2 regions of the Paraburkholderia sp. CNPSo 3076 genome follow, and region 2 is predicted to be linked to the other one. Evidence: predicted binding sites of a transcription regulator. Region 2 holds the regulator's gene; the other holds the start of a gene.
The links. Region 2 encodes FliA, which starts transcription of late flagellar genes. Its sites were predicted from a motif close to CTAAAGTTTNNNNNNNNNNNGCCGNTA; they were not measured.
Positions count from the first base shown of each region.

Region 1 (15,964 bases), on a different contig from region 2:
GCTTGCCATGGACCCGGCGCCGGTGCGGTGACGCGGGAGCATGACGGACGGCGAAATCGACGCCCGGTGAAGGGCGCTTGTTGCGAAACGCCTCGGTGTTCCGCAGCGGATATTAATAATTGTTTTTGTAGGGAATGTGTATAGCTAGCGGAAAAATAGTCTGCTTGACTTGTGGATAATCCTGAACTAATGGGAAAAACAACCGACTCGCCTTGGTCAACAATGGACGCCGCCATTTCGTGCCGATCCCGCAATGGGAAGTTTGCTCCCATTGCAGCCAGTTAACCTGACTTAATTGCTCAAAGATTGGAAAGCAACACTCCGCATTGTTTTGTATGACTAATTCGGTATTCAGCATATATTGAGTTGAACCGCTCTTATCCAATATGAATTAAATAGCGGCGGTCGCACCTTTAGATGTTTGTTAGCGTGTTCGGCCGCTGTCTGGTAAAAAATGGCATGCCTCGGCATGTGTGGCGACGGCGATGGAGCAATTTCAGGGAGTGATTTGATTTTTTTGTGCAGAATGTTTTCGCAAACATTTCGAATCGATTCCAATGCGGATTGGATTCGAATGAACGAATGCAGAATGCCGGATTCGCCGCGCAGCGTATCGCGTATCGAAACGGGTCCCTGAATCCTGCCGGGCCGCCAAATGCGTCTGCGCTTTTCGTCACACGATGCGCGGCATGGGCGGCGGCCCGCTTTCTGGCCGCTGCGGATGAATCAAGAACTCGATGAAAAGGTAAGTCGTTTGTTGCGCCGCGCTGCGAGCCGGCGCTCACTCGTGCCGTACGGTGCGTTTCATGCCCTGTTCGCGGGCGAGGTGCCGTTGCGGGTGCGTTACGAAAAGCTCGAGGCGGCGGCGGCCGCGTTGTGCGAGCCGCGCGAGGCCGACTATGCCTCGCTGCTCTCGACCGATTCGGGCCTGCCCGGCCCGGACTTCTATACGCGCTTCAAGCGCCTGCATACCGAGCGCTACTACGAAACGCTCGGCGCGGACCGGCATCGCATGCTGCGGCTTGCCGAAAAGCGTCAGCTCGCCAACGAGGAACGCGAGCGTGTGTATGCCCATTACCTGCGCTGTGCGGCCGAAGAAGCCTGCATGAACAGCGCTTGACCCGTGAGAGCGGCGCCATGCCGCTCTCTTGCCATTCACGATCCACACAAGGAGGCTACATGTCCACGCGCTATCGTTCTTCCGCGCCGCTGCTCGGCGCCATACTCGTGCTTGCCCTCGGCGCGTCGCCGCAGGTGCCGCTGTTTGCGCAGACGGCGTCCGATGCCGCGCCTGACAGTGCGCCCAACGCCGCGCTGCAGATCGGCGAGGTGCAGACCACGGCGACGGTCGTGAGCATCGACGCCGCCACCAATTCGGTCACGCTGCGCGGCGCGCGACGCAACCTGGTGACGGTCGCCGTCGATCCGGCAGTCGGCGACGTGAGCAAGCTCAAGCCCGGCGATCATGTGAACATCCTCTACAAGGAGGCGTTGCTGCTGCGCGCCGAAAAGATGGCCACGAGGGGCATACGCTCGCGCGTCGATACGGTCGCGACCACGCCCGCTTCCGGTGGCATGACGGCGACGGCGCGCAGCGTGCAGGTGATCGCGACGGTAGAGAAGATCGACCGCAAGAGCCGCAAGGTCGCGTTGCGCGGACCGAACCGCACGGTCGTGGTGGTGGCGCCGCCGGACGTGCCGCTCGAATCGATCAAGGTGGGCGACAGCATTCGCGCCGACTATGTGGGCGCGACCGCCGTGCATGTCACGCGCGACGGCCAGAACTTGCAGTGAGGCAGTGACGCCAGGGCGGCGTGGCTAGTCGGCGCGATTGCGGTCGCGCACGAGGATCGACACGTAGATCGCCGTGCAGACGATGATGACTGCCACGCCGGCAATCACCTTCTGGTGGTCGAAGTTGATGAGGCCGACCACCGCGATGGCGATGCCGGCGGCCGAGCCGAGCGTGCCCATTGCGGCCACGAAAATGCGCAGCTTGCTCCAGACGCGATGGCGCCGCTCGGGACCTGCGCCTTCGATAAATCGATGCAGTCGATCAAACATGGCGGCTCTTCCGGGTTGGGTAGAAGTCGGTCATACGGGCTCGAATGAATGAGCGGCCTGGACCAGATTAAGTATAGCCAGCCCATTATTACGCGTTCTTTCATTTGCCTGCGCGCTATCGCGCCGGAATTCCCGATCGTTTTTTGCGCGCGTTTAAGTTTGTCTTAATTTTCGCTCGCCATGATGGAGCGGTCGGGTCGATTCGATAGTTCGATTCGCGGTTGTTCTTCACGTCCCCTGTTGGCCGCCGATTCGTTCGGCGGCCTTTTTTTTGTCTGTCGTCGACGTTTGCTAGCGTCGAGCCCTGCGTATTCACGCGTCATTTGTGGTTCGTCGCGAGGGCGCCCGCGCTGTTTGCGCCGCCAAAGAGCTGTGTCAGATATTGCTGGTTGTTGTTCATGATCGACATGAGGTTATTGAGCGCGGTGAACTGGCGGTTGAATTTCGCGGTGAGCTGGGTTGCGCGCACATCGAGCATCGACGACTGCTTTTTGATGTCGTCGAGCTCCTTGTTGATGGCCGTGCTGCGCCGCTCGATGATGCCGCTCGACTGCACGTAGGGCGTAACGGCGCTGTTGAGTTTCGCAGTCATGCCGCCGCTGCCGAACAGCGCCGCAATCGCACTGTTGCCCGGCTGCAGCGCCTTCTTGAACGTCTCGTCGTCGATCTGAAGCTTGCCGCTCTTGTCGAGCTTGATGCCGATCTCGCCCAGCGAATGGGTCACGCCGTCGCTGCCCTTCACGCCCGCCGAAACGACCGCTGGCAGACTCGCCGCGAGGGTGCGCGCGATCGAGTCGCCGAGCAGGGCGCCCGCTTGCGCGCTCGTCGAACCGGTCGCGGCCGTGTAGGAGGTCAGCCCGTTCAGTCCATCCACATAGCTGTTGTACGCCTTCACGAAGTCGCGGATGGAGGTGCCCGTCGCTTCGGTGTCGGGGGCGATGGTGAGCGTTTGCTTCGTGTCCACCGAGGCGCTTGCGAGCCTGATCGTGATGTCGCTCACCACGCCTTCGACCGTGTTGCTTGCGCTCGTGACGCGCGTGCCGTCTATGCGCAGCCCGGCGTCGCCGGCTGCCTCGACTTCGCGCATCTGCGAGGAAGCGAGGCGCGCATCGAGGCCCGGGCCCGCTTGCACGTCGATCGCGTTGGCCGCGCCGGTCTTGTTCGCGGTCAGCACGAGGTGCTGACCGTCGGCGCCGTTGACGATCGAAGCCGTGACGCCGGGGTTGTCCTTCGCCCGGTTGATCGCCGCGACGACGTCGGTGAGCTTGTTGCTGCCTGCGGCGATCGTCAGATGCATGGACTTGCCGCCCATCGAGATGTCGAGGCTGCCTTCGCCGAGCGTCTCGCCGGTGTCGAAGCTGTCCGTGGAGAGCTTGTGCGCCGTCGCCAGGCGATCGACTTCGACCGTGAAGCTGCTCGCCACGGCGTTTTTGCCGGCCACCGCGCTCAAGCCCTTGTCCTTCTCGCTCGTCGTGGCGGTGAAGCGTTGCAGCGCGGCGCCGTCCTTGAACGGCTCGAGTGCGGTCTGGAGCGCAGCGAGCGCCGACTTCAGCGTGCCGAGCGCCGATAGCGTCGTGTTGCTGGCGGTCTGCTTCGCGCTGAGGATGGCGCTTGGTCCCGCGATCTTTGCGTTGACGAGCGCCTTGACGAGCTGATTGACGTCGAGCGAGGAGTTGGTCGCGCCGCTGATGATCGACTGGGCGGCGTCGCTCAGCGCGCTGTTCGCGCTGGCGGTCGTGGTGTTCGTGATCGTGCTTGCCATGAAAGAAGTCCGTTCGTCCTGGTGCGTCGAGTCGACGGAACGCGCGAGTGCGCGGCCATGCTTTCATTACGACAAGCTTTCATGAAACTTGATGAAAGAAATGAAAAGATTTTGAAAAGTGCGCGACTTGCACTGCCCGGGCAGCCGGCCGCCCGCTTCAGACGTGCTCGGGGAAGCCCGAGCGGCCCTGCGTGAGGTCGGTCAGCGTGTTGCGCGCGGCGTCCACGGCGGTGGCGGGCAACTGGATCGTGAGGCGGACCGTCATGGCGTACTGGCTTTCCACGAGCGTGAACTGCTGCTGGTCGATCCAGTGGCGCACGCGGGTTTCGTCGGGATAGCCGAGTTCGACGGTGAGGCGCGCCTGCGCGATGCGCTCGACGCGTTCGGCCCCATGCAAGGCGCTGGCAATGGCGTCGGTATAGGCGCGCACGAGGCCGCCCGCGCCGAGTTTCACGCCGCCGTAGTAGCGCACCACGGCTGCGAGCACGCCATCGAGGTCATGATGGCGCAGCACTTCGAGGATCGGGCGCCCGGCGGTGCCGGAGGGTTCGCCGTCGTCGGACATGCCGGACTGGCCGCCCGCGAGCAGCGCCCAGCAAACGTGCGTGGCGGTGGGATGTTCGTCGCGCAGACGGCGGATTTCAGCCATGGCCGCTTCGCGGTCGGCTACAGGAATGGCGTGCGCGATGAAGCGGCTCTTGCGGATCTCGAGTTCCGCGGTGACGGGATGGGCGAGCGTGAAAGTTGGCACAAGCGGGTGGGCACTGCAGGCGAAATCACCATGTTAACCGATGCGCACAGGCCGGCTTTCGACGTCCGTCCCCAAATTTTGCCAGTTTATGTAATGGTGCTTTGCGCGAGACGCTAGTGACGCCCCGGCCTTCAGCCCGGATAATGCACGGCATGACGGATCTAGCTCTGGCTGGAGCGAAGCCGAACTCCTCATTCGGTGATCCGTCATAGTTCTTTCTCTCGCGGCGCCGCTGCACCGTTGCGGCAGACGCGATGCTCCAAAGCACAGAAGCCAAAAAAATCCCCGGTCGGACGGGTGTCACGACCAGGGGTCACAAGGCTCGCCTGTTCTCAAGAGGCAATCCCACCTTACGTCCGCAAAATTGCGTCCGCAATCGGAAAAAAAACCTGGTGCGCCTGGCGCTCGAAGGGCGCTAGTGTTCTCATTCGCGCGCAAAAAAAATCCCGGCCATCTCTGGCCGGGCAATGAGAATACACCGTGCGCTCCGGGGAACGAAACGCCCATCAACGTTACCCGCGGGCCGTATGGCCGGCAACACTTCCTCATTACCTGCAATTACTGACGTCTGCCTTTCTGGCCGCGCCCGGCGCGCGGCGCGGCAGGCCGGATCCGCCGTGTGGCGGGCATCGCGGTAGAATTGATTCGCAGGTCGAACGATATCCGTGCGCTCGCACGCACATGGCGAAGTAAGGCCCCGAAATGCGCCGAGGCCGGTCTCCCCTGGGGAAGACCGGCCTCGGTGTGCCGCTTCAGGCGCCTCCGGAGAAGACGGCGCCTGGATCACGCGTACGTCATGCGGATCAGTAACGCGGCGGGGGCGGCGGACGACGGTCGTCGTCGCGGTAGTGCTGGGGACCCGGATCGTGGGGGTGATGGTGCATCCACTCGTCGTGTTCCCAATAACGGTGGCCGTCGTAGTAACGGTTTTCGTGCCAGCCGATCGAGACGTGCGCGTCCACCGGCATGATGTGCGGTTGACCGTATTGCGGCGCCGATTCGGCACGCAGCCCATACGGGCCGGATTGAGCGAAGGCGCTCGATGCGCCCATCAGTGCGCCGCCGGCGATCAGTGCTGCGGCGATGGCGCGGGCGGGGGTCTTCCAGCTCTTCGTATTCATGAGTTACCTCTTCTTTGGTTGCGTCGTCTGTCACGTGGCACCGGAATGCCTTTGTGTTGCGACCACGGTTCAAAGCTTATCGGCCCGAAGCGGAGGAATACGTGACCACTTGTAAGCTTTCGTTTCATACGATTCTTCATGCGAGAAAGGCCGGTTTGACAGTCGGCCCTTGATGCAAAAAGGATTAAGCGTCACGCCTGACAATCGGGAACAAGCCATAGGGGGTCGTGTTGTCAACTGACGTTACATTCGGGCGGCGCTGCCCGCCCGAATGCGTCACTTGTACCGGCCAGCAGGTCCCGCTGTCGTTCTTACCGGGGTGTTTTCCGCGCGGGTTGTGCGCCAGCGACGTCGATTGCGCTTTGCGAACCTAGTTGCGCGCGCAACTCATATTTCTGGATCTTGCCCGTGGCCGTGCGCGGCAGTTCGCCGAATCGCACGGCGCGCGGCACCTTGAAGTGCGCGAGAAAGAGCCGGCAGTGCGCGATGATTTCCTCGGCCGTGGCGCTCGCGCCGGGCCGCAGTTCGACGAACGCGCAAGGCACTTCGCCCCACTTCGGGTCGGGCATCGCCACGACGGCGGCGAGCGCGACGGCCGGATGGCGATACAGCGTGTCTTCCACCTCGATGCTCGAAATGTTCTCGCCGCCCGAGATGATGATGTCCTTGCTGCGGTCGGTAATGCGCACGTAGCCGTCGGGCGTCATCACGCCGAGGTCGCCCGTGTGGAACCAGCCGCCGCGGAACGCTTCTTCCGTCGCGCGCTCGTTCTTCAAATAGCCCTTCATGCAGATGTTGCCGCGGAACATGATCTCGCCGAGCGTTTCGCCGTCGGCGGGCACGGGTTTCATCGTCTGCGCATTGCGCACGCTCACGCCGCTTTGCAGGTGATAGCGCACGCCCTGACGTGCGGTGAGGCGCGCCTGCTCCTCGTCGGGCAGCGTCTGCCAGCGCGCCTGCACCGCGCACACGGCAGCGGGGCCGTACACCTCGGTCAGGCCATAGACATGCGTGAGTTCGATGCCGATCGCCTTCATCTTCGCGATCACGGCCGGCGCGGGCGGCGCGCCGGCCACCATCGTGTGCACCGTGTGAGTGATGCCTTCGCGATAGGCTGCGGGAGCGTCGGCGAGCGCGCCCTGCACGATGGGCGCGCCGCAATAGTGCGTGACGCGCTCGCTGCGAATGAGGTCGAACACGAGCTTCGCGTCGAACTTGCGCAGGCACACGTTCACGCCCGCGCGCGCGGCGACGGTCCACGCAAAGCACCAGCCGTTGCAGTGAAAGAGCGGCAGCGTCCAGAGATACGCGGCGTGCTTGGGCATGTCCCATTCGAGGATGTTGCTCACCGCGTTGAGGTACGCGCCGCGATGGTGATAGACCACGCCCTTGGGGTCGCCCGTCGTGCCCGAGGTGTAGTTCAGCGCAATGGCGTCCCATTCGTCGCGCGGCGGCTCCCAGGCGAACTCGGGATCGCCTTGTTCGAGGAACGCCTCGTAGTCGGTTGCACGCGGGAAGCACTCGGGGTCGGCGGCCGCGATGTCGGCCACGCTGATGATCCTGAGGTTGGGGAATTCGAGCGCCGCGCGCTGCGCGAGCGCCGCGAATTCGGTATCGACGATCAACGCCTTCGCTTCGCCATGGCGCAGCATGAACAGCATGGTTGCGACATCGAGTCGCGTGTTGAGCGTGTTGAGCACCGCGCCGAGCATGGGCACGCCGAAGTGCGCCTCGACCATCGCGGGGATGTTGGGCAGCAGCGCCGCCACCGTGTCGCCGCGGCCGATGCCCGCCTGCGCGAGGGCGCTCGCGAGCCGCCGCGTGCGCGCATAGGTTTCGCGCCAGTTGCGGCGTATGTCGCCGTGGACGACGGCCACGCGGTCGCCATAGACTTCGGCGGCGCGGGCGATGAAATCGATCGGCGTGAGCGGCACATAGTTGGCTTCGCGTTGCGCGAGCCCTTCTTCGTAGGGGTGCAACATGGCGGTGTCTCCGAACGGTTATTGGTTTGTCGATATGATTCGCGCTACCGTAGCAGGGCCGCGCTCGCCAGTCTGTCGCCGGCGCGACAGAGCGGGCCGCGACGCACGGTCCGCCCGGCAAGATCGACCCAAAGATTGACCTAACCCAGGAAAGCGCGATGTCGCAATCCATTATGCCCCCGGACGGGACCCCGCCCGCCCGCGAATCATGGCGCGAAGGCGAGCGCATCGACGCCGCCGACGCCGCGCGTCTGGCCGCGCTGTTCGAGCGCTGCGCGTGGTTCCGCGCGCTTGCGCCCGAGCATCGCGAGTGGGTGCTCGCGTCCTCGCATGCGCAGGGCTATGCCGCGGGCGCGATCGTCGCCGCGCGCGAAGCGCCCTCGGACTGGTGGCTCGGCGTGAGTTCCGGCCTCGTGAAGCTGGCGATCTTCAATGCTTCGGGGCGCGGCTGCACCTTTTCGGGCGTGCCCCACGGCGGCTGGTTCGGCGAGGGGAGCGTGATCAAGCGCGAACCGCGCAAGTACGACGTGATCGCGCTGCAGCCGTCGCTCGTCATGGCCGTCGCCACCGAGACGTTCCACCGGCTCATGGACTGCAGCCTGCCGTTCAACGGCTTCGTGATCCATCAGCTCAACAACCGCATGGGGGAGTTCATCGCGTTGATCCAGAACAGCCGCTTGCTCGACGTGGATGCGCGCGTCGCGCAGTCGCTCGCGCAGATGTTCAATCCCGATCTCTACCCCGAGACGGGTCGTGCGCTCGACATCTCGCAGGAGGAGATCGGCATGCTGGCGGGCGCGTCGCGTCAACGGATCAATCAGGCCCTGCAGACGCTCGAGCGCCAGGGGCTCGTCGCGCTCTCGTATAACCGCGTGGACGTGCTCGATCTCGACGGGCTGCGCGCGTTTGGCCGCGACCAGATCTGAGGATCGCAGAACTCCTTATCAATCTTGCGAGGAATAGAAGACTCTCTCCCTCGCGAGCCGGTTTTTACGCGTGGCCGCGCTGCGTAGACTTTGCTCATCGAATTCATACGGAGAGCATGGTGAAAAACGCAATGCTGCGCGCGGCGCTGGTGTCGATGATGGCGATCGTTCCGGCGGTCTCGTTTGCCCAATTCGCCGGCACACACAACGGCCCGGTGACGCGCGCCCAGGTGCTTCAGGAATTGGTCGATCTGGAGTCGGTGGGCTACAACCCGGCTTCGGCGAACGACGCCACGTATCCGGAAGATGTGCAGAGCGCCATGCGCCGGCTCGCCGAAAAGCGCGCCAACGAAGCGCGCCTGGCGCAGGAGCAGGTCGCGCAATCGGGCTACGGCGCACCGCCCGCGCCCAATGCAGAAGCGGGCGCGCCCGCCGCCGTGTCCGGCAGCGAGCCGCCGCCCGCGTATCGCCATCATTGATGGCGGTGCTAACCGCGCCCTGAGCCGACCTTGGTGCCGCTGGCACCCTTGGCGCTCTCGGGCCCGGCCGCGACATCGGGCGGCACGCCGAGCAACTGGAGCGTGCCGGCCGTCACGCCCGAGAACACCGGCCCCGCGACCGTGCCGCCATAGAACGCCTTGCCCGCCGGATCGTCGATCATGACCGCGACGATCACGCGCGGCGCGCTCATCGGCGCCATGCCGACGAAGAGCGCCCGATAGCGGTTCTTCGCGTAGCCCGCGCCGACCTGCTTGCGCGCGGTGCCGGTCTTGCCGCCCACCCGATAGCCTTCCACATTGGCGGCGCGCCCGGTGCCGCCGTCGCTCGTCGCCATTTCCAGCATCTTGCGCATCGCGGTAGCCGTGGCCGGCGTCGTGACCGCGCGCGCCGCCGACGCGGAAGCGCCGCCCGCGCCGCCTGACGCATCGCGCAGGAGGGCCGCCGGATGCAGCGTGCCGTCGCCGGCGTAGGCCGTGTAGATCTGCGCCATCTGCAAAAGCGAAGTGGACAGGCCGTAGCCGTATGCCATTGTCGCCTGCTCGATGGGACGCCAGCGCGCCCACGGCCGCACGCGGCCAGGCGCTGCGCCCGGGAAGGTGACGCCGGGCCTCTGCCCGAGCCCGTACTCCTGATACTTGTCCCAGATCGTTTGCGCGGGCAGATTCAGCGCGAGCTTGGCGAGTGCGATGTTGCTCGACTTCTGGATCGCCTCCGCCACGGTCATGCGGCCGTGATTCGAGGTGTCGTGAATCGTCGCGGGGCCGATGCGGTATGTGCCCGGCGCGGTGTCGATGATCGTGTTCGCGTTGACCTTGTGCAGGTCCATCGCCAGCGAAACGACCACGGGCTTGATGGTCGAGCCGGGCTCGAACGTGTCGACCACGGCGCGGTTGCGCAACTGCTTGCCCGTGAGCCGCGTGCGGTCGTTCGGGTCGAACGACGGCCAGTTCGCGAGCGCGAGGATTTCGCCATTCTGGGCGTCGAGCACGACGACGCTGCCCGCTTCCGCATGATTCTTCGCCACGGCGGCCCTGAGTTGCGTATACGCGAGCTGCTGCACGCGGCGGTCGATGGTGAGCTGCACGGTGTCGCCGTTGCGCGGCTGCACGCGCTCGCTCGGCTCGGAAATGACGCGCCCGAGCCGGTCGCGGATCACCTCGCGCTGGCCCGGCGTGCCGCGCAGGCGCGCGTTCGCGGCAAGCTCGACGCCTTCCTGGCCGGCGTCTTCGATGTCGGTGAAGCCCACCACGTGCGCGGCCGATTCGCCTTCGGGGTAATAGCGCTTCGAGTCGGCGATCAGGGTGAGGCCGCCCGCGCCCATCTCGTCGATGTGCGCGGCGGCTTCGGCGTCCACCTGGCGCTTGAGCAGCACGAAGGAGCGGTCGCCGGCGACGCGCCGCTCGAGTTCCGCGAGCGGCATGTCGAGCAGGCGCGCAAGCGGCGCGTGCGCGGCGGCGTCGAGGAGCCGCGGATTCACCCAGACTTCGAAGCTCGCGAGGCTCACGGCCAGCAGTGCGCCGTTGCGGTCGACGATGCGCCCGCGCACTGCGTCGAGTTCCAGCGTGCGCTGGTAGCGCTTTTGGCCCTGCTTGACGTAAAAGCCGTGATTGGCGACCTGAATCCAGAACGCGCGCCCGGCCAGCGCCGCAAAGGCCGCGAACGTAATGAACACGATGAGCTTCGAACGCCACGCGGGCAGGCGCGGCGCAAGCATCGGGTGACGGGTCGCGGCTGCGTGCGGGTCGCGCGGCGGTTTCCTGGAACGGATCATCAGTAAGGCAGGATGGCGGGGGCAGAGTCACATTGTAAACATGATGTAATTTAATTGAAATGATGGGTGCGCACAGCCGCAAGGCAATTGTGCGCGCGTGGCACGCCGTCATGCGGCGCGAGCGGTGCAGGGGAGCGGGAGAGGCGCCAAGCGAAGCGGGCCGCGAACGCGGCCCGGCGGGAAGATAAGCAAACCGGCGGAGAGCCGGTATGGCGACAACGTTACGCGTGCGCGGGCAAGCGGAAGCTCGCGATCGACTCGCGCAGCCCGCTCACCTGATCCTTGAGCGAGTGGGCGGCGGCAGCGGCCTGTTCCACGAGCGCCGCGTTCTGCTGCGTCACCTGATCCATCTCGCCCACGGCGCGATTGACCTGTTCGATGCCGGCGCTCTGCTCGCGCGAAGCGTTGCTGATCTCTTCGAGGATCTCGTGCACGCGTCGCACCGACTGCACGATCTCGGTCATCGTCGAGCCTGCGTTGGTCACGAGGTGCTGGCCTTCGGTCACGGTGCCGGTCGACTTTTCGATCAGCGCCTTGATTTCCTTCGCAGCGGTGGCGGAGCGCTGCGCGAGGCTGCGCACTTCGGCGGCTACCACTGCGAAGCCGCGGCCCTGTTCGCCCGCGCGTGCCGCTTCCACGGCCGCGTTCAAGGCGAGGATATTGGTCTGGAATGCAATGCCGTCGATCACGCCGATGATGTCGCCGATCTGCTGCGAGCTCGTCGTGATGTCGCCCATGGTGCGCACGACGTCGTCGACTACGGCGCTGCCGCGCGTCGCGACGTCGGCGGCCTGGCTCGCGAGCGATGCCGCATGCTGGGCGCTATCCGCGTTCTGGCGCACGTTGGCCGTCATCTGATCCATGCTCGACGCGGTCTGCACCAGCGCCGCCGCCTGTTCCTCGGTGCGCTGCGAGAGATCCGTGTTGCCGGCCGCAATCTCGTTCGCGCCCACGTTGATGTTTTCCGCGCCGCTGCGCACGCGCGAGACGGTTTGCACGAGCGCCGTCTGCATCGTGGCGAGCGCACGCATCAGGCTGGTCTCGTTCGTGCCCTGCACCTGCAGGCGCAAGGTGAGGTCCCCCTCGGCGATGCGGTTGGCCGCGTCCACCGCGCCTTCCAGTTCGCCGCCGATACTGCTGCGCACGCTGCGCACCACGAGCACCATCACGGCGGTGGCGGCGCCGCCCAGCAGGAAGGTCACGCCGAGCCAGCGCAGCAGGCTGTCGTAGAACTCGGCGCGCACGTCGTCCATGTACATGCCCGTTACGATCACCCAGTCCCACGGCACGAAGCGGTGGCCGAAGCTCAGCTTGGGAACGGGTTCGCTGTGGCCCGGCTTGGCCCAGAGGTAGTCGAGGAAGCCGCCGTTCGGGCCGCTCGCGGCATTCACGAGACCGGTGAACACGTGAGTGCCCGCGGGGTCGGTGAAGTCGCTCAGGTTCTTGCCGTCGAGCTCGGGCTTGATCGGATGCATCAGCATGACCGACTGCGAGTTGTTGATGCTCAGATAGCCGTCGGTGCTGTAGCGGATCGAGCCGATCACGGTGAGCGCCTGCTTCTGGGCGTCGGCTTCGGGCATGACGTTGCGTTGCGAGAGGCCGTAGTAGTAGTTGGCGATGCTCATCGCTTCGTCGACGAGCGTGGTGAGCTGCGCGCGCCGCTCGCGGATCATCGACTCGCGGCTTTGCCAGGCGCCAAAGGCGACGATCAACAGCAGGCCGATCCAGAGGATCGCGATCATCGAGCGGAGCTTCTTGTTGAGGGTCATGGTCTGCATGGTCGGTCGGGTATTTCACAGGGCAGGATCGGTTCGACTGGCGATACGTTGCCGCCAGAGTGTGTTTACGGCCCACGCAAACGTGCGCGAGACCCAGGGGGAACCCTGCTTAGGCAGATTTTCTTCATACAAAACAGAGATCTTTGATCTGGATCATATGACGCGACGCTGAAACACCTGCGAACGCGCCGACAAAAGCCACAAATTTCACTGTAACTCCATGATTTGCCACTCTCTGCGGTGATCGACTGCGGATAGGAATCATTTCCGTTATAGTCGCGACTTTGCCCCCGGCCGGCCGGACTTCGAGGCCCGCGATGACGCCGGGATGAAGGACCTTTCCCAACGATGCGACGCACACGGCGCAGTTCCCGCTGCCGCCCTCATGACGTCCACTGGAGCAACAAGAATGAACGCACGCGAACCCGCCCTGGTCCCCGCCGCTATTGCCACATCGCGCAGCGCGCGGCTGCGCCAGATGCTGACCAGCAACGAACTCGAATTCCTGATGGAAGCGCACAACGGCCTTTCCGCACGCATTGCGCGCGAAGCGGGCTTCAAGGCGATCTGGGGCTCGGGCCTCTCGATCTCCGCGCAGTTCGGCGTGCGCGACAACAACGAGGCGAGCTGGACCCAGGTGGTCGACAACCTCGAATTCATGGCCGACGCGAGCGACCTGCCCATCCTGCTCGACGGCGACACCGGCTACGGCAACTTCAACAACGTGCGCCGTCTCGTGCGCAAGCTGGAGCAGCGCGGCATTGCGGGCGTGTGCATCGAAGACAAGCAGTTCCCGAAGACCAACAGCTTCATCAAGGGCGAGGCGCAGCCGCTCGCCGACATCGACGAGTTCTGCGGCAAGATCAAGGCCGGCAAGGACTCGCAGACTGACGAGCACTTCTCGATCGTCGCGCGCGTCGAGGCGCTGATCGCGGGCTGGGGCATGGACGAAGCGCTAAAGCGCGCCGAGGCGTACCGCCTGGCCGGCGCGGATGCGATCCTCATCCACAGCAAGCTCTCGAAGCCTGACGAGATACTCACGTTCGCGCGCGAGTGGGCGGGCCGCGGCCCGCTCGTGATCGTGCCGACCAAGTACTACAGCACCCCGACCGACGTGTTCCGCAAGGCGGGCATCAGCACGGTGATCTGGGCGAACCACCAGATCCGCGCGGCCGTTTCGGCCATGCAGTCTGTCACCAAAACGATTTACGACACGCAAACGCTCGTCGACGTCGAAGACCGCATTGCTACGGTTAACGAAATTTTCCGTCTGCAGGACGCCGACGAATACTCGCAAGCCGAGGACCGCTACCTTTCGGCTACGTCGCGCGGCGCAGGCTCGGCGATCGTGCTGGCCGCGAGCCGCGGCTCGGGTCTCGACGTCTACACCGAAGACAAGCCCAAGGTGATGCTGCCGGTTGCGGGCAAGCCGCTCCTGCGCTGGCTCGTCGATGCGTTCAAGAAGCAGTCGGTCAACGACATCACAGTGGTGGGCGGCTACAAGGCCGAAGCCATCGACACGGCGGGCATCAAGCTCGTGCGCAACGAGCGCTTCGCGCAGACGAACGAGCTCGCTTCGCTCGCGTGCGCGGTTCGCGCGCTCGAAAACGACACGGTGATCTCGTACGGCGACCTGGTGTTCCGCAGCTACATCCTGCGCGATCTCGTGGAAAGCGAAGCGGACTTCAGCGTGGTGGTGGATTCGTCGCCCGAGTCGGAGAACAGCAGCACGCGCGACTTCGCATGGTGCTCGGCCGCCGACGAGCGCGATCTGTTCGGCAACAAGGTGTCCCTCGACCGTGTGGCGAGCGATCCGGCCGCGAACGGCGCGGCCCCGCATGGCCGCTGGATTGGCCTCGTGAACGTGCGCGGCGCGGGGCGCGCGAAGCTCGCGAAGAAGCTCGCACAACTGCAAACGCGCGCCGACTTCGACACGCTCGACATGCCGGCGCTGCTCAACGCGCTGATCGCAGATGGCGAGAAAATCGAAGTGCAATACGTGCACGGCCACTGGCGCGGCGTGAACGACCTCGAAGACTTCCGCCGGGCAGGAGATTTCGCTCAGGGCGTCTATACGCACGCGCAAACGCCGCTGGGCGCGGAGGGCCAGGCATGATCGAAGCCGCACAGTTTGTCGAAGCGGCGCGCTCGCGCGGCTTCGAGTGGTATGCCGGCGTGCCGTGCTCGTACCTCACGCCCTTCATCAACTACGTGCTGCAGGACGACTCGCTGCACTACGTGAGCGCGGCCAACGAAGGCGACGCGGTCGCGGTCATCGCGGGCGTGGCGCTCGCGGGCAAGCGCGGCGTCACGATGATGCAGAATTCGGGCCTCGGCAACGCCGTGAGCCCGCTCACGTCGCTTACGTGGACGTTCCGCCTGCCGCAACTGCTGATCGTGACGTGGCGCGGCCAGCCAGGCGTGGCCGACGAGCCGCAGCACGCGCTGATGGGCCCGGTCACGCCGCAGATGCTGGAAACGATGGAAATTCCGTGGGAGACGTTCCCCACGGAAGCCGATCAGATTGCGGCGGCGCTCGATCGGGCCGTCAAGCACATGGACGAAACGGGCCGCCCGTACGCGCTCGTCATGCAGAAGGGCAGCGTGGCGCCATACGAACTCACGGGCGGCGGCGCGATGCCGGCAAAGCACGCGCTGAGCGTCGCGCAGGCCAAATGGAGCGGACGGACTCCTGATCAACTGCCCTCGCGCCAGCAGGCGCTCGAGCGCGTGATCGCCGCGACGCCTGCCGAGTCGACGGTGGTCGTCGCCTCGACGGGTTTCTGCGGCCGCGAACTCTACGCGCTCGACGACCGCTCGAACCAGCTCTACATGGTGGGCTCGATGGGCTGCGTCACGCCGTTCGCGCTCGGCATCGCGCTTGCGCGGCCCGACCTGAACGTGGTCGCGCTCGATGGCGACGGCGCGGCGCTCATGCGCATGGGCGTGTTCGCCACGCTCGGCGCCTATGGCCCCGCGAACCTCACACACGTGCTGCTCGACAACGGCGCGCACGATTCGACGGGTGGCCAGGCCACCGTGTCGGGGCAGGTGTCGTTCGCCAACGTGGCCGCCGCGTGCGGTTACGCCGACGCCGTGGAAGGCGACGATCTCGCCATGCTCGACAGCGTGCTCGCCGCCGCGCGCGAACGCGCGATGAGCGCTTCGGGTGTCGAAGGTACGCGCTTCGTACGCCTGACGATTCGCCGCGGCACGCCCGACGGCCTGCCGCGCCCTACGATCACGCCGCCCGATGTCAAGACGCGCCTCATGCGCCACATCGGCGCCGCTGTCGACACGTCAGCTAA
Region 1 covers NZ_JAPMAL010000003.1:51,560-67,523, reverse strand. The annotation lists gene M3A49_RS04080 (hypothetical protein) at 722-1,120, shown strand; gene M3A49_RS04075 (hypothetical protein) at 1,180-1,794, shown strand; gene M3A49_RS04070 (DUF2964 family protein) at 1,819-2,064, opposite strand; gene fliD (flagellar filament capping protein FliD) at 2,384-3,826, opposite strand; gene M3A49_RS04060 (IMPACT family protein) at 3,984-4,577, opposite strand; gene M3A49_RS04055 (hypothetical protein) at 5,381-5,698, opposite strand; gene M3A49_RS04050 (acyl-CoA synthetase) at 6,010-7,680, opposite strand; gene M3A49_RS04045 (Crp/Fnr family transcriptional regulator) at 7,854-8,606, shown strand; gene M3A49_RS04040 (DUF4148 domain-containing protein) at 8,723-9,085, shown strand; gene M3A49_RS04035 (peptidoglycan D,D-transpeptidase FtsI family protein) at 9,094-10,878, opposite strand; gene M3A49_RS04030 (methyl-accepting chemotaxis protein) at 11,100-12,647, opposite strand; gene aepX (phosphoenolpyruvate mutase) at 13,066-14,772, shown strand; gene aepY (phosphonopyruvate decarboxylase) at 14,769-15,964, shown strand, end outside.
Region 1: a site for FliA is predicted at 3,893-3,919, ahead of fliD (flagellar filament capping protein FliD). Genes of this name have one in related genera too.

Region 2 (15,964 bases):
GTTCAGGTTCAGCTGCGCCGTAATGTTCTTGGTCGCAACCGGCGCGATGTTGGTGGTCGGCACCTGCAGCGGCACGGTTTGCGCCGTATTGACCACGCCGGTCGAACTGGCGGCATAGCCCATCAGGTCATTGCCCGACGCGTCGGTGATAAAGCCGTTCTTGTCGAGCTGGAACACGCCGTTACGCGAATACGTGATCGTGCCGTTGTTCGACATCTGGTAGAAGCCATTGCCGTTGATGGCGACGTTCAGCGCCTGGCCCGTCGTGCTGATCGTGCCTTGCGCGAAGTCCTGCTGCACGGTCTGGAGCGACGCGCCGAGGCCGATCTGGTTGCCCACCGACGTCGCGATGGTGTTCGCGTAGACGTCGGCGAACTGCGCCGTGCTCTGCTTGAAGCCAACGGTGTTCGCGTTGGCGATGTTGTTGCCGATCACGTCGAGGTCGTTCGACGACGCGGCGAGGCCGCTCAATCCTTGCTGGTAGCCCATGTTTGTCTACTCCGCCTTTATCGTGTTCAGAGAATGGCGCCGACGCTCGAAAGCGCGACCGTTTTGCCGTTGGCGAGCGAGAGGCTCGCCGTGCCGTCCGACTGCTGGACCACGCCCTGCACCTGGCTCGCGACGAGCGCGGTTGCCGTGGCGGACTGACCGTTGGTCGTCGCGCTGGCGCTGATCGTGTAGGTGCCGTCGGCGACCGTGTTGCCCGAGCTGTCCTTGCCGTTCCAGGTGACCGGCACGGTGCCGGCCGACTGCGCGCCGAGGTCGAGGGTGTTGACGACCTGGCCTGCCGAATTGGTGATCGTGAGCTTCACGTCCGACACCGCCGCTGGCAGCGTGACGCCGAGTTGCGGCGATGTCCCGCTCGACACGGCGGCGCTGCTGCCCGGAGCGAGCACGGTCGAGCCGATGAGCAGCGCAGCCTGCGCGTTCTGGCCAGCCGAAAGCTGCGTGGAGAGCGATGACAGCGACGTATTGAGCTGCTGGATGCCCGAGACCGTGTTGATCTGGGCGAGCTGCGAGGTCATCTGCGAGCTGTCCATCGGATTAGTCGGGTCCTGGTTCTGCAATTGCGCGACGAGCATCCGCAAGAAGGTGGTCTGCAGGTCGCTCGCGCTCGTGCCGCTCGACGACGACGACGAACTCGAGCTCGTGCCGTTCATGGTGTCGAGCAGTTGCTGCGACACGGTGGCGGTGCTGCCGCCAATGGTTGTGTTGCTGGAACTCAACGCGTTCTCCCTCGATTGCGCTTCGTGCTTGGCGTGTGGGTGGCGGGCGCTCTTTCGTTTCGCGCCTGCTGGTCTCTTGTGCTTGCTGCAGTCTCTGTTGCTGCGGCGTGCCGTGCTTCAGGTTCCCGCTTTACGTTCCGATCGTGAGCGTCTTGAGCATCAGCGTCTTGGCCGTGTTCAGCGTTTCGACGTTGGCCTGGTACGAGCGCGACGCCGAGATCATGTTCACCATCTCCTGCACCGGATCGACGTTGGGCATCGTCACGTAGCCGTCCGCGTTGGCGGAGGGATTGTCGGGGTCGTAGGTCTCTTTCATCGGCGTGGGGTCGTCCACGACGCCGGTCACCCTGACACCGCCCACCTGCTGGCCCGAGGCCGTGCGCGCGCCGCCGAGCGGATTCACCGCGAACACGACCTGCTTCGCCTTGTACGGCTGGCCGTCGGGGCCGGTCGTGCTGTCGGCGTTGGCGAGATTGGACGCCGTCACGTTCAGGCGCTGCGATTCCGCCGTCATGGCGGAGCCCGCAACGCTGAAAATGTTCATCAGGGATGGCATGGTTTCGTTGACCTCACATCAGGTGCGCGTCACGCGCGCGTTGGTCGTTCATGGCTTCGTTACTGCGTTTTCCGGCTGCGCCGCGTGCGGCGATCAGCTCGAACCCGAGGTGATCGCGGAGAGCATCGTCTTGATCTGCTGCGAGACCACCGTCATGCCCGACTCGAAGTGCAGCGCGTTGTCGGCGAACTGCACGCGTTCGGTGTCGAGATCGACCGTGTTGCCGTCGAGCGCGGGCTGCACCGGCGTGCGGTACATGAGCTGGCTCTTGTAGGTGTCGGCCGGGCCGCCAGTCGGGATCAGCTTCGCGTCGCCGGCCATGTGGCCCGATTCCGTGGACGCCATCTGCATGCCGCTCGTCACGCCCGCGGGCTGCGCCATGGCAAGCGGCTGGGCGTTGCCGCCCGAGGTGGCCTTCATGCCCACCGTGCCGCCGGCGCCCGTCTGGCGCAGCGCGCCGGCCAGCGAGGCCGAGAAGTCCACGTCGCGCGCCTGGTAGCCCGGCGTGTCGGCATTCGCGATGTTCGAAGAGATCAATGCCTGCCGCGTGGCGCGCACATCGAGCGCTTCGCGCCCAAAGGCGAATTCGGCATCGAGTTTGTCCAGCATCGGGCGTTCTCCGTGAAACGAAAAGGATTCGGCGTGAGCGCGGCGGGCTCGCCAAAAGGCGGGGAAAGCGGCGCAAACGTTAGGCGCGTGGTCCGAAGGCCTTTGCGCATGGTGTGGAATATTAGGCGGGGGTGACAAGAACCAATCGGACGAATAGCCGGTAAAGCGCCCCTCTATTCGACGCTAGCGCGCGGGGGCCGCCGCCTAGAATGCGAGGCGTGTCAATGCATTCGATGGAGAACGACAATGCCGCAGACTGCCACCTTGCGTAGGCCGCACGCCGGCCTGGAGCGGCGTGCGCGCGCGCTGTCGTGGCGCGCGTCCTGGGCGTGCGTGCTCGCCTGCGCCTTGGGCGGAGCGCCCTTTGGCGGCGCGCCCTTTGGCGGCACGCTCGCTCATGCACAAACTCCGGCGCAACCTGAAGGCGCCGGCGGCCAGATTTTCATTGCGGGCCCCGGCGACCGCTCGGGCTCCGACGCCGCGCAGATGAACGCGCTGCTCGCGAGCAACGCGAAGAAGCCCGCCGCGCCGGCGGCCAGCAGTGCTCCCGCCAATGAGGCCGCGCCGCTGCGCGCGGCCAGCTACGCCGATCTGAATTCGCGCGGCGTGCCCGAGGATGCGCGCGCGGGCGTCGAGTCGAACGGCATGATCACGATTCCGGGTCCCGGCGAGCGCGCGTCCCAAGGCGACGCGCCGCGCATCGTCACGGTTCCCGCGCCGGGCGCGAGCGCCCAGCCCATGCGCGTGCCGGCGGCCAATGCGAACAACGCGGGCGCGCTGCAGCGCGTGAACCTGTCGAGCGCCGCGAACCGCGTCGCCCCGGTGGTCGTGGACGCCGGCGCGGCGACGCTCGCGGGCGCGAAGCCGGTTGCCAGCGCAAGCGCCGGCGCGCCGCCCAATCCCAATACCAGCGCCGTCGCCACGAACGTGCAGGCCACGCCGCCGGGCCAGCAGGACGGCGAATCGATCCGCGCCGTCGCGCTCGCCTTCCTGCAGCAGCAGTCGGCGGGCTTGCCGGGCCACGTGAGCATCACGGTCGCGCCGGTGTTTCCGCGCGGCCTCGCCGCCTGCACCTCGCTCGAGCCGTTCATGCCGCCGGGCGCGCGCACCTATGGACACACGACCGTGGGCGTGCGCTGCGTCGGCGCGAAGCCGTGGACGCTCTATGTGAGCGCGCGCATTGCCGTGGACGTGACGTACTACGTGGCCTCGCGCCAGATCGGCGCGGGCGAAGCCCTTTCGGCCGCCGATTTCATGCCGCGCGCGGGGGACCTCGCGAACCTGCCGCAGACCATCATCACCGATCCCAACCAGGCGACGGGCGCCGTCGCGCTCGCGCGCATTTCCGCGGGCCTGCCGCTGCGCACCGACATGCTGCGCAGCGCTGCCTCGGTCGTCATCGGACAGACGGTCAAGGTGATCGCCGTAGGCAGCAACTTCACGATCTCCGCCGAGGGCAGCGCGCTTAACAACGCCGAGCCCGGCCAGCAGGTGCGCGTACGCACGAGCGCCGGCCAGATCATCTCGGGCGTGGTCAAGGACGCAGGTACCGTGCAGGTGCAGATCTAGGGCCGTAAGCGCTGGTAAGGGGCCGGATCAGGGTGCGCTGAGCCCCGTCCGGCGGCCCGATCCGGCCGTTTCCGGCTTGGTGCGCCAGCACACGTAACAGCATGTAACGTTGGGATTTTCGGCTAAAGTTCCGCCCGACCTGTGCCGTTATCAAGGTCAAATCGATCAGGAACGCCCATCGTGAAAGTTGACTCCTCCACCCGCAATGATCCGCGCACGCTGCAGGATGGCCTCGCGCGCTCGCAAGCCGATTCGACCGGCGTAGGCGCCGCCAGCACCGACACCGCGGCCACCTCCGGCGCGGCAGGCAGCACGACTCCCGCCGCTCAAGGCGGCGCGAACGTGAGCCTCTCGTCGCTCTCGTCGACGATGCGCTCGCTCGCGGCGAGCGGTTCCGCCGACATCGACACGGCGCACGTGCAGTCGATCAAGGACGCGATCCGCAACGGCACGTTGCAGATCGATTCCGGCAAGATTGCCGACGGCGTGATCCAGACCGCGCGCGACCTCATGAAGCCGACGTCGGGCAACTGAAGCCCGATGCGCGAGCGCCGCGCAAACCTCGCTTTTTTGGTGCCTTGCAATGAAAGATGCCCTGTTGGCCACACTGATCGACGAACACGCCACGGTCGAGGCGTTCGCGTCGCTGCTCGCCTATGAAGAGAAGGCGCTCGTGTCGGCCGACGGCATGGAGGCGCTGCCGCAGATCGTCGAGCAGAAGACGACGCTCACGCAGCGTCTCGCGGGCCTGGAAAAGGCGCGCGACGCGCAACTGGCCGGCCTCGGCCTGCCAGGCGGCCGCAAGGGCATCGAAATGGCCTGCGACGGCGATGCGCGTCTTGCAAGCCAGTGGGCGCTGCTCAAGGGGTCGACGGAGCGCGCGCGCCGCAAGAATCTCACCATTGGCATGATGATCCGCACGCGCATGGAGCATAACCGCCGCGCGCTCTCGATCCTGCGCGGCGAAACGGGCAACGGCGCGATGCTGTACGGTCCCGATGGACGGCTGCCGGCGTTCGGGCTGTAAGCGCGCACGCAGATCGTTCGCCAAAGACAAAAGCCGAAGCGGCGATGCTTCGGCTTTTTTGTTTGCGCGAGTCCACTGCACCGACAAAAAGCCGGAGGGCTCACGCACTCCGGCTCTTTCACCGCACCAGCCCGCGCCGGCAGCCGCGCAGACCGTCTACCGCCTCAATTCTCCTGGCCGGCCCACGACATCTCGCGCAGCCGCGTGCGCAAGCGCGCCACCGCCTGGCTGTGCAGCTGGCACACGCGCGACTCGCTCACCTCCATCACCGCGCCGATTTCGCGCAGGTTCATGCCGCGCTCGTAATAGAGCGACATGAGCAGCTTCTCGCGCTCGGGCAGCCGCTCGATCGCCTCGACGAGCGCGCCGCGCAGGCTGCCGTCGAGCAGCGCCGAAAGCGGGTCCGAATGATCGACGCAGTAGCGGTCGAGGAACGGTTCGTCCTCGGCGGAGCGGTCGAAGTCTTCGTAGTAGATGAGCTGGCTGCCGTGCAGTTCCTGCAGCATGCTCTGATACTCGTCGAGCGGCATGCTCAGATGCTCGGCGATCTCCGTCTCGCTCGCCGAGCGCCCGAGCCGCTGCTCCACCTTGTGCACCGCGCTTTCCACTTCGCGCGAGGTGCGGCGCAGGCTGCGCGGCAGCCAGTCGTTGCTGCGCAGCTCGTCGAGCATCGCGCCGCGAATGCGCTGGCTCGCATAGGTCTCGAACTGCGCACCCTGATCTTCCTTGTAGCGGTTGGCCGCGTCGAGCAGGCCGATCATGCCGGCCTGGATCAGGTCGTCGAGGTCCACGCTCGCCGGCATCTTGGCGACGAGCTGCAAGCCAAGCCGCCGGACGAGCGGCGCGTACTTCGCAAGCACGTCGGCCTGCGAAATCTTTCCTTGAGCGTTATACATCGTGCTCTCCACTTCTCATCTCCCCTATTGGCGTCGTCGTGCGCACGTCAGACGTGCTGCGGCGACGTCCGCTGCGCGGGCGTATCGGTGCGCCAGCCCACATGGGACGGCGCGGACGCGGATGTTGCGTTGGGTGCGGGATGCACACCCGTCACGACCGCAACGAACGAATCGGCGTTCGCGGCGAGCGTGCTGTGTGCGGCGTTTGTTGCTTGCGTAGCGTGGGGCTGGACGCCGGCTTGCGGCGCGCCGTCCAGATCGTCGGCGGGTGCTTGGGCCGCCGCTTCATGTTCTTCGTCCGTCGCGCCGAATAACGCTGCGCTGGCGCGCGCCGTGGCCGGCGAGCACGCCGAGACCGCGGGTCGCATCGGCCAGTGCGGCAATTCGGCGGCCACGTGGCGGAAATCGCGCGCGGCGGCCGTCGACGGAAACGCATCGACGATGCAGCGCGCGAGCCTGAGCGCCTGCGCCATGTGCTGATCGGCGGCGACGCTTCCGGCGCTGTCGAGCGACACGCTCAGGTAGCGGCTCGCCACCCCCGCGAGGTTCTCGATCGCGGCCTGCGCGTCGCTTGCGTTCGCCACATGATTCGCGAGCACGCGGAACTGCGCGATCGCATGCGCGAAGTGCAGCCGTTTCATGCACGCGTAGGCGTCCGTGATCGACTGCGCACCGATGCGCATCACGATCAGCACGTCGTGCGCGTGCATGGCGAGCGGCGAAAGCGCGCCTTCGGCGTCGAGCTGCGCGTCGATCAAGACAATGTCCGCGGGACCCGAAATGACCTTCTGCAGCTGCGCGGCCGTGTACTGCGCACGGTTGTCGCGCGAGGCGGCCAGCACGCCGAAGCCGAGCGCATGGCGGCCCACGGCTTCCTCGAGCGTGCGCTCGCCGCGCATGACGGCGGCGAAGTTGCCTGCGCCGCGCACGCCGCCCACCAGCGCACAGACCGAGCGGGGTCCCAGGCACTCGTCGATCACGAGCACGTCCTTGCCCTGCGCGGTGAGCGCCGCGGCGAGATTGACCACCGTGGTCGTGCGCCCGGGCGAACCTGCACCGCCCGTCACCGCGACCACGCGCGAGCCTTCGCGCGCGAGAAGCCGCCGCAGCCCTTCGGCCTGATCGATTACGAACTTATCCAAACCTGACCTCGTGAGCCTGCGAATTCGAACGCGTCGAGAGTGCCGACAGCAGCGCCGGGATATCGTCTTCGTGCGGCACGAACGGCGAACTCTCTCGCGGAATGCAGAAAGCGCTGCGGATCAGGAAGCGGCGCGTCGCCACGTAAAGGTTCTCGGGGACCTTCTGGCCCGTGGAGACGTAATGCACCGGCAGCTTGTAGCGCAGCACGGTGTCGAGCGCGCTGCCGAGGTTGGTCGCTTCGTCGAGCTTGGTGAGGATGCAGCCCGTGAGCGGCGCGTCGTCCGGACCGCTCTGGTAGGCCTGCACGACTTCGTTGAGCGTGTCGCCGTGGTTGGTCGCCGAGAGCAGCAACAGGCGCTGCACCGGGCGGCCCGCGCCGCACAGCATGGCGATCTGGTCGGCCACGGCGCGGTCGCGCTGGCTCATGCCGATCGTGTCGATCAGCACGATGTGCTTGTTCTTGAGTTCGGTGAGCGCGAGCTGGAGGTCCGCGCCGTCGCGCACCGCGTGCACCGAAACGCCGAGGATCTTGCCGAAGATGCGCAGTTGCTCGTGGCCGCCGATACGGTAGCTGTCGGTGGTGAGCAGCGCCACCTTGCTCGCGCCGAAGCGCATCACGCAGCGCGCGGCGAGCTTCGCCGTGGTCGTGGTCTTGCCCACGCCCGTCGGGCCCATCAGCGCGAACACGCCGCCGCGCTCCATGAGCGCTTCTTCGTCTTCGAGCACGGGCAGGTTCGATTCGAGCACCGACTGGAGCCACTCCATGCCGGCCTCTTCGGTCTGCACGTCGGGCAGGCGGTCGATCATCATCTTCACGAGCTGCGCCGAGAAGCCCGCGGCGAACAGCTGCTTGGTGAGCGCGCCCTGCACCGGGCTGCGGCGCTGGCGCTCGCCCCACAGGAGGCCCGCGAACTGCTCTTCCATCATGCCGCGCATGGAGGCGAGCTCGTTCATCACGGTTTCGTTGACGACCTGCTCGATGCGCGCGCGAATCGCTTCGCTGACGGTTTGCGCCGCGTTGGCGCCATCGGCGCCCTGCGCATTGCGGTTGCCGGGCGCGGGGCCGGCGGCTTCCGGACCGTGGCCGAGACGCTGCGCGGCGCGGCGCGCGGCGACATGCGCGGCCTCGAGCGCCCAGTCGGGCGTGCTGGCATCGACGTCGTGCGGCAGCACCGGGTCGGCGACGCTGCCAAGACCGCGCGCGGCGGCGGCAGCGGGCGTCATGCCCGGCACGCGCGGCGCGTTCTGCTGGTTCGCGATGCGGCGGGCGTGGTCGATCAGCCAGGGGTTCGTCTCGGCCATCGTGCGCGGCGCATCGCCCGCCGGCGCGGCGGCGGCCTGCTCGAGCCGCGCTGCGGCTTCGCGTGCGGCGGCCTGGGCGCTCGCGTTCGCGGCCGGCGCCGTGGACGCAAACGATGGCGCAAAGGCCGGCGCGGCGAGCGACTCGGTCGCGGCCTGCAGCGCCATTTGCAGCGGCGAATGCGGATGCGGAACAGCTTGTTGCGATTGCGCGGCCTGCATCGCGGATTGCAGCGTCGGCGGCATCGCCGATTGCGCGGCCTGCTGGCCCGCTGCCGCACGTGAGGAAGGCGACGAAGCCGAAAGCGGCGCGAGGGCGGCGGACGCGGCCGCTGCTTCCTTGCCGAGCGAGACGGCGGTGTCGGCGGCGTGGTCGCCGTCGGCATCGGCGTCGGCGCTCGCGCCGCCATTTTCGACGCCCACTTCCGGGCTCGCGCCGAACACCGAGGAGAACACATCCGGCATGCCGCTCGCGTAGGGGTTCGCACTGCCGATCGGGGCGGCGAGCGCCGCGGGGGCGGCGCCAGGCGCGGTGCGCGGCGCGCGCGACATTTGCGTCATGGCGGCGGAGGGCTGTGCGAACGGGGCGCCTTGGCCACCCTGAGCCACGAGGCCGCCCAGGCCTTGCGCCGCGGCAGCATCGGCCGGCGCGATCGCCGCGAGATCGCGGTCCGCGAGCGCGACGATTTCGACGCTGCCGTCGTCGAGCGTGCGGTTCGACAGGACGACGGCGTCCGCACCCAACGCTTCGCGTACGAGCCGTAACGCGTCGCGGCTGGTGCCACCGATGAATTTGCGAATGTTCAAGCTAAGCCCCTGATGAGGTGAGCGGCCAATGCCGCCGCCGGTCGTCTGTTGCTGGAATGGCGCTGGATTGCTGCCGGCCTGCCGTCCTGTGCAAGGCCTTTTCCGATGTTGGAATTATTTCGAAGGTGAGCCCCCCATGATCGATGGATCAAGGCGGAGAAATGCGGGCAATTCGCGGAATCGGTGGCGGAGGGAGGCGGGCGGGGAAAAATTGCGCGCGGGAAGGCTCGCACGCGCCTCGGCTAATGAAAAAGCCCGCAAAAAGCGGGCTTCTTCTCATTCAGACGCGGCAGCGCGATCAATGCGCCCCAATCACGTTCACCACCTTCACGTTGCGCGTATCCGGCACCTCGGCATACGACAGCACCTTGAGCTGCGGCAGGCTGCGGCGCAGGAAGCGTGACAGCATGGGCCGCAGCGCATGCTGCACGAGCATCACCGGCGCGAGACCCAGTGCCTGCTGACGCCCCATCGCCTGCTCCGTCTGAGTGAGCAGCGTATGCGCGAGCCCCGGTTCGAGGCCGGGGTTCGGGCCCGAGGTGAGCGTCTGCGACAGCACGCGCTCGAGGTTCGCGTCGAGGCCCATCACCTGCATGTCGGCGTTGCCGGGGAACCATTGCTGCGTGATCGCGCGGCCGAGCGCGATGCGCACCGCCGCGGTCAGATCGTGTGCGTCGGTGATGCGCGGCGTGTGCTCCGCGAGCGATTCCATGATCGTGCGCATGTCGCGGATCGGCACGCCCTCTTCCAGCAGGTTCTGCAGCACCTTCTGCAGCGTCGTGACCGGCAGCACCTTCGGCACGAGGTCGTCCACGAGCGAAGGCGTGTCCTTCTGCACGCGCTCGAGCAGCGCCTGCACTTCGCGGCGCCCGAGCAGCTCGGCCGCGTGCATGACGACGAGGTGATTCAGGTGCGTCGCCACCACCGTGCTCGAATCGACCACCGTGTAGCCGAACACCTGCGCCTGCTCGCGCACGTTCGAATCGATCCACACGGCGGGCAGGCCGAACGCCGGGTCCGTGGTCGGCGTGCCGGGCAGCACCGCGCTCACCTGGCCCGGGTTGATCGCGAGCCACTGTCCCGGGTAGGCCTCGCCCGTGCCCACTTCCACGCCCTTCAACGCAATGCGGTAGGCGTTCGGGCGCAGCTCCAGGTTGTCACGAATATGGATGACGGGCGGCAAGAAGCCGATTTCCTGCGCGAACTTCTTGCGGATGCTCTTGATGCGCTTGAGCAGCTCGCCGTCGGTGTTCTTGTCGACGAGCGGAATGATGCGGTAGCCCACTTCGAGGCCGAGCGTGTCGATGAGCGCGACGTCGTCCCAGGTCGCCTCGGTGTTTTCGACGGGCGTAAGCGCGGCCGGCGCGGCGTCGGCGATCACGGCGCTCGCCTTCTTCGCCGCGGCGTTCTTCTTCAACGTGCGGCCAAGCTGGATCGAGCCGCCGCCGAGCAGCAGAAACGCGAAGTGCGGCATGCCCGGAATCAGGCCCATCATGACGATGATCGTGCCCGTGATCATGAGCACGCGCGGGTTCGTGAAGAGCTGGCCGGTGAGCTGCGTGCCGATGTCTTCGTTGGTCGCCACGCGCGAGACGATCACGCCGGCCGCCGTCGAGATGACGAGCGACGGAATCTGCGCGACGAGGCCGTCGCCGATGGTGAGCAGCGTGTAGGTCTCGCCCGCCGAGGCGAGCGGCATGCCGTGCTGCACGACGCCCACGATCAGGCCGCCCACGATGTTGATCACCATGATCAGCAGGCCGGCGATGGCGTCGCCGCGCACGAACTTGCTCGCACCGTCCATCGAGCCGTAGAACTCGGCTTCCTGGGCAATCTCGCTGCGGCGCTTGCGGGCCGCGTCTTCGTTGATGAGGCCCGCGTTCAGGTCGGCGTCGATCGCCATCTGCTTGCCGGGCATCGCGTCGAGCGTGAAGCGCGCGGAGACTTCGGCGATACGGCCCGCGCCCTTCGTGATCACCATGAAGTTGATGACCATGAGGATCACGAACACCACGATACCGACGGCGAAGTTGCCGCCCACGAGGAAGTGCCCGAACGACTCGATCACCTGGCCAGCTGCCCCCGGGCCGGTGTGGCCCTCGAGCAGCACGATACGCGTGGAGGCCACGTTCAGCGAGAGCCGCAGGAGCGTGGAGAACAGCAGCACGCTCGGGAACGCCGCGAAGTCGAGCGGCTTCATGGTGTACATGCTGACGAGCAGCACCATCACCGAAAGCGCGATGTTGAAGGTGAACAGCAGATCCAGCAGGAACGGCGGCAACGGCAGGATCATCATGCCGAGGATCATGCAGATCAGGATCGGTCCCGCCAGCGCGCGCAGATTCGTGCTTTGCAGCATCTCCGGGCGCCGCGCGAGGAAACCGGTGCGGGCGTTCATTCTGTTGCTCCTTCAGTGCCGTCGCGCGCCGGGTTTGTATCGGCGCGGCCAGCGGTGTTCGATGCGTTGTTTGCGTTCGCCGCGTTCGCCGCGTTCGCCGCGTTCGTGGAATTTGCCGCGTTCGCGCGACTGGCGGCCTCGGCGGCCGCGCGCTCCTCGGGTGTGAGCGCTTCGTCGGCTTCGCTGGCTTCGTCTTCGCCGCTCATCGCGCCCTTGTCCATTTCGGGTGGCACGTCGAGGTCGGTCGGCTCCATCGGCACGTCGCCGCCATGCTCGCGAAAGCGCTTGAGCTGATAGACCCACGCGAGCACCTGGGCGACCGCGCCGTAGAGCGGCCCCGGAATTTCGCGGTTGAGGTCGACGTTGTAATAGAGCGCACGGGCGAGCGGCGGCGCTTCGAGCAGGGGCACGTTGTTCTCGGCCGCGATCTCGCGGATGCGTGCGGCCACGAGGTTCACGCCCTTGGCGACGACCTTCGGCGCGCGCATCTCGCCATCGGCGTACTTGAGCGCGACGGCGAAGTGCGTCGGGTTGGTCACGACCACGTCGGCCTTGGGCACCTGGGTCATCATGCGGCGGCGCGCGGCGGCGCGCTGCTGCTGGCGAATACGCCCCTTCACGTGCGGATCGCCTTCGTTTTCCTTGTGCTCGCGCTTCACTTCTTCCTTGGTCATGCGCAGCTTGCGGTAGTACGACCAGAGCTGGTACGGCACGTCGAGCGCGGCGACCACGAACATGCCGGCGACCGTCATGCCGCAGCACACACCGATCAGATGCATCGCGTCGGCGAACGCGCGCGGCGCGGGCTGCATGGCGAGCCCGAGGATCTCGTCGCGCCGGCTCCATAGCGCCCAGCCGCCGATCACGCCCACCACGAGCGTCTTGGCGAGCGACATGCCGAGCTGGATCGGCCCGTTCACGGAGAAGATCCGCCCCAGGCCCGACATCGGATTGAGGCGGCCGAAGTTCGGCTGAAGCGCCTTCGTCGAGATGAGCCAGCCGCCGAGCGCCATCGGCGCGAGCAGGGCGGCGAGCCCCGTGAGCGCGAGCACCGGCATGAGCGCCATGAGCCCCTCGCGCGCGGCGACGCCGGCGCCGATGAGCATGCGGCTTGTTTCGAACGCCCCCGCGTGATTGAACGTGAACGCGCCGCGCATCATGGCCTGCAGATGCTCGCCGATCGTGCCGGAGAGCATCCACGTGCCATAGAAGCCCGCCGAGAGCAGCGCGAACGTCGCCAGCTCCCGGGAACGCGGAACCTGCCCCTCCTCCCGCGCCTTTTCGAGGCGCTTGGGAGTGGCGGATTCGGTTTTCTCGAGGTCGCTGTCCTCAGCCACGCATGCTCCGGTCGCGGGCACGCGCCGCTCGTCGCGGCTGCGCGGCTGGCGCGCGCCCTTTTTCAGTGACAGCGATTATTGCCGCCGGAGCCAAGCAGCGATTGACGGAGTAGGACGGGGAAATCAGGGTATTTCGGCCGATGGAACCGGGGCGGCATCACCGGCGAACGCCGGCGCGCGATGCGCGCACGCGCTCGCGGGCCGCAAACTTCACGGCGAACGCCCCCGGGCGCCTGCAATTTCAGAACGCGACGTAGGGCGCCTTGCCCCCGGACGCGGTCATGTCCATGCCGTAGTAGACGTAGCGGCCGTAGAAGAACGACAACCCCAGGTCGAGCGCCGCCGCCGAGCCGAACTGCCCTGCCAGGTTGTTGGCCGCATAGTTCGCGCCGCTGCCGAGCAATGCGTTCCCGTTCGCAACATTGAAGCTCGCGGTGCCGGTCGTTGCGCCGTTATTGGAAACGAGCGCCGCGCTGAAGGATTGCGTCGACGTTGGGCAATAGAACGTGCCGAGATTGCCGCCGCACTGCGGCAGGGCGCTGTCGACGAAGAAGATCGCGTTCGAACCCGAGTCGAGGAAGGTCTGGAGCGTGCGCCCGTTGAACGTAGAGCTGAGCCTGCCCCACGAGTCCGTGTTGAAGGTTTGCGAGGCCGTCATCGCGTTGTTCGACTGCGTGCCGATGCCGAACACGAGCGTGCCCGTCGCGCTGGGCGCGCCACTATCGGACACGGGCGCCATCTCGAGGATCACGCCGTTGCCGTCCGTGCCGAATTTGGGCACGGGGTTGGCCACCAGCTGGGTTTGCGTGACCGTTGCGGTGACGCAGTTCGTGTTGCCGGGGCAGGAGTAATACGTGCCGATGTTGTCATAAGGCGCGACGCCGATCCCGAGAATGCCGTTCGCGCCCAGGTCCTGCACCGTGTTCTGCGCGTTGCCAAAGCCCGAGCACGCCGTCGGCACCGTGTTTGAGGCCAGGTCGCCGATCACCTGGAACGGAATATTGGAGGCCGTCTCGCCGCCGATCTTGACGTCGGCAGGACGCACGGTGCCCCACGTGTAACCGTCGGCGAAGGCCGTGCATTCGGCGAGCGTGCCGCCGTTGGCCGTGGCGGTGGGCAGCGAGTTCAGCAGGTTCGGCAGCGCCGACGCGAGCAGACGCAGGCCGAACGACGCCGTATCCACCTGAACGTTGTCGACGGTCTCGCAGGTGCCCGTGCCGGCCACGCAAATCGTCACGCTGACGGTGGGAATGTTGGGCAGCGTGCCGGTCAGTCCGCGGTTCACGACGACGCCCACGGTGTTCGCGGCGGTAGCCGCAGTGGGCTGCTGCGTGGGACTGGGAACCGTTGAGCTGCCGCTGCCATTGCTGCCGCTCGAACTGCTGCTACTACTGCTACCGCTGCTGCCGCCCCCGCCTCCGCAGGCGGCGACGAGCGAAACCAGGGCAACGAGCGCGGCGCCCGAAAGAAACCGGAAAGGGCGCAGCCACAAGCTGCGCGAATGGCGTGAAGTCAGCACTGAAGTCAGCACGTTCGGCCTCCGCTCGTCACTGGATATCGGAGGCGCTGACGCCCGCAGGCAGCGCCTGCGGCAGCCATGCCTGACCGGAGAAGGCGCCCATGTGGCCGCCCGAATGCACGACGACGTTAGAATTTTCGACCACGCCCGGCCCGCGCACGCGACCGGCGGCGTGGCTCGCCTTCACGCCGGCTGTGTATTGGGGAAAGTAACTGCCCAGCAGCGTGGCGAGATTGGGCATCTGCGGGCCGTCCCAGGCCACGCCGAATACGGTGCCGGCCTGCGTGAGGTACTCGCGCACAACGGTGCCGTTGGCGAGCGTGGTCTGCTGAACGGTGTAGGCGGGAGTCGAGGAAGCGCCAGAAGCCGCGCCTTGCACCGCTGCGCGCGCAACGGCCGAGGCGTTGCCGGCCGCGGCTGCCGCCGAAGCGGCGCTCAGGGTGCTGACGCTCGCGCCCGCCGGCGTGGACATGGGCGCGCCGCCGAGCGCGGCGTGAGCCGCAGGCCCCGCGAGCAGTGTGCAAAGCAGGGAACCGAGAAGCGCCGCGGCGGGCGCGCGGCAGGGTGCGGCGCGGCGCGCAAACGAGCGCGCCGCCTTGCCACAGAACGATGTGTATGGATACAAGGCGTCCCCTCCCTCTTGCGATGGCGCGTTGCACCATACGCTGTCGGGGCCGCGCAGGAACGTTGCGGCGGGACACAGCAGGACGGGCAACGGCTGGCTATGCTTCGTGCCCCACCGCGACGCTCGCCGCGGTGGGGCACAAAGGCATGAGCACTAGTATGCCCGCCTTGGACTACATGCGGCAGCTAACCGAACGGTTAGCTGCATGTTAAGGGTCAGAACCCGAGACTTGCGAGCAGATCGTCGACCTGCGCCTGGTCCTGCACGACGTCGGTCTTGCCTTCCGGATTGATCTGCGGCCCGTTGAGCAGGCCTTCGGGACTGCCCGTGCTGCTCTGGGTCTCCGCGAGCGCCGCCGCCGTTGCCGCGAACTGCTCACGCCGCTCCGGCGCGATGTTCTCGACCAGCACGGTAAGCAACTGCTGCTCGATCAGATAGACCACGTCCATGATCTTCTTGATCACCTGGCCCGTCAGGTCCTGGAAGTCCTGAGCGAGCATGATCTCGAGCAACTGCTGGTTGGTCGCCGCGGTGGCTTGCGGCACGCCATCCACAAAGGCGCGCGTGTCGTCCATCAGCTGGCGCACTTCCTCGCGGCCGATCGGCGCGTCGTACCAGGTCGCCCAGCGGCTCGTCAGTTCCTTCGCGTCGCGTTCGAGCGTTTCCTGCAGCGGCTTGGCGATGTCGATCGCGGTCAGCACGCGCTCGGCGGCCTGCTCGGTCATGTTCGCGACATAGCGCAGCCGGTCGCGCGCGTCGGGCACCGCCTCGGCGGCGCGCTCGACATGCTTGTCGAGGCCGAGTTCGCGCATCGAGTCGCGCAGGCTGCGCGTCAGATGTCCGATGCGGGCGAGGATGCGGTCCGTCGCCAGCTCGCCGGCCTCGCCCGCGGCGGGCGGCGCGAAGTCGAACTCGGGAGGCTGCGGGAGCGGCTCGACGCCCTCGCCTTCCGG
Region 2 covers NZ_JAPMAL010000015.1:19,142-35,105, forward strand. The annotation lists gene flgE (flagellar hook protein FlgE) at 1-435, opposite strand, end outside; partial or broken gene M3A49_RS42695 (hypothetical protein) at 430-489, opposite strand; gene M3A49_RS18230 (flagellar hook assembly protein FlgD) at 516-1,160, opposite strand; gene flgC (flagellar basal body rod protein FlgC) at 1,357-1,782, opposite strand; gene M3A49_RS18240 (flagellar basal body protein) at 1,876-2,391, opposite strand; gene flgA (flagellar basal body P-ring formation chaperone FlgA) at 2,638-3,960, shown strand; gene flgM (flagellar biosynthesis anti-sigma factor FlgM) at 4,141-4,494, shown strand; gene M3A49_RS18255 (flagella synthesis protein FlgN) at 4,544-4,987, shown strand; gene M3A49_RS18260 (RNA polymerase sigma factor FliA) at 5,152-5,883, opposite strand; partial or broken gene M3A49_RS18265 (MinD/ParA family protein) at 6,243-7,025, opposite strand; gene flhF (flagellar biosynthesis protein FlhF) at 7,018-9,132, opposite strand; gene flhA (flagellar biosynthesis protein FlhA) at 9,431-11,530, opposite strand; partial or broken gene flhB (flagellar biosynthesis protein FlhB) at 11,662-12,867, opposite strand; gene M3A49_RS18285 (DUF3443 domain-containing protein) at 13,109-14,359, opposite strand; gene M3A49_RS18290 (DUF2844 domain-containing protein) at 14,415-14,915, opposite strand; gene cheZ (protein phosphatase CheZ) at 15,227-15,883, opposite strand.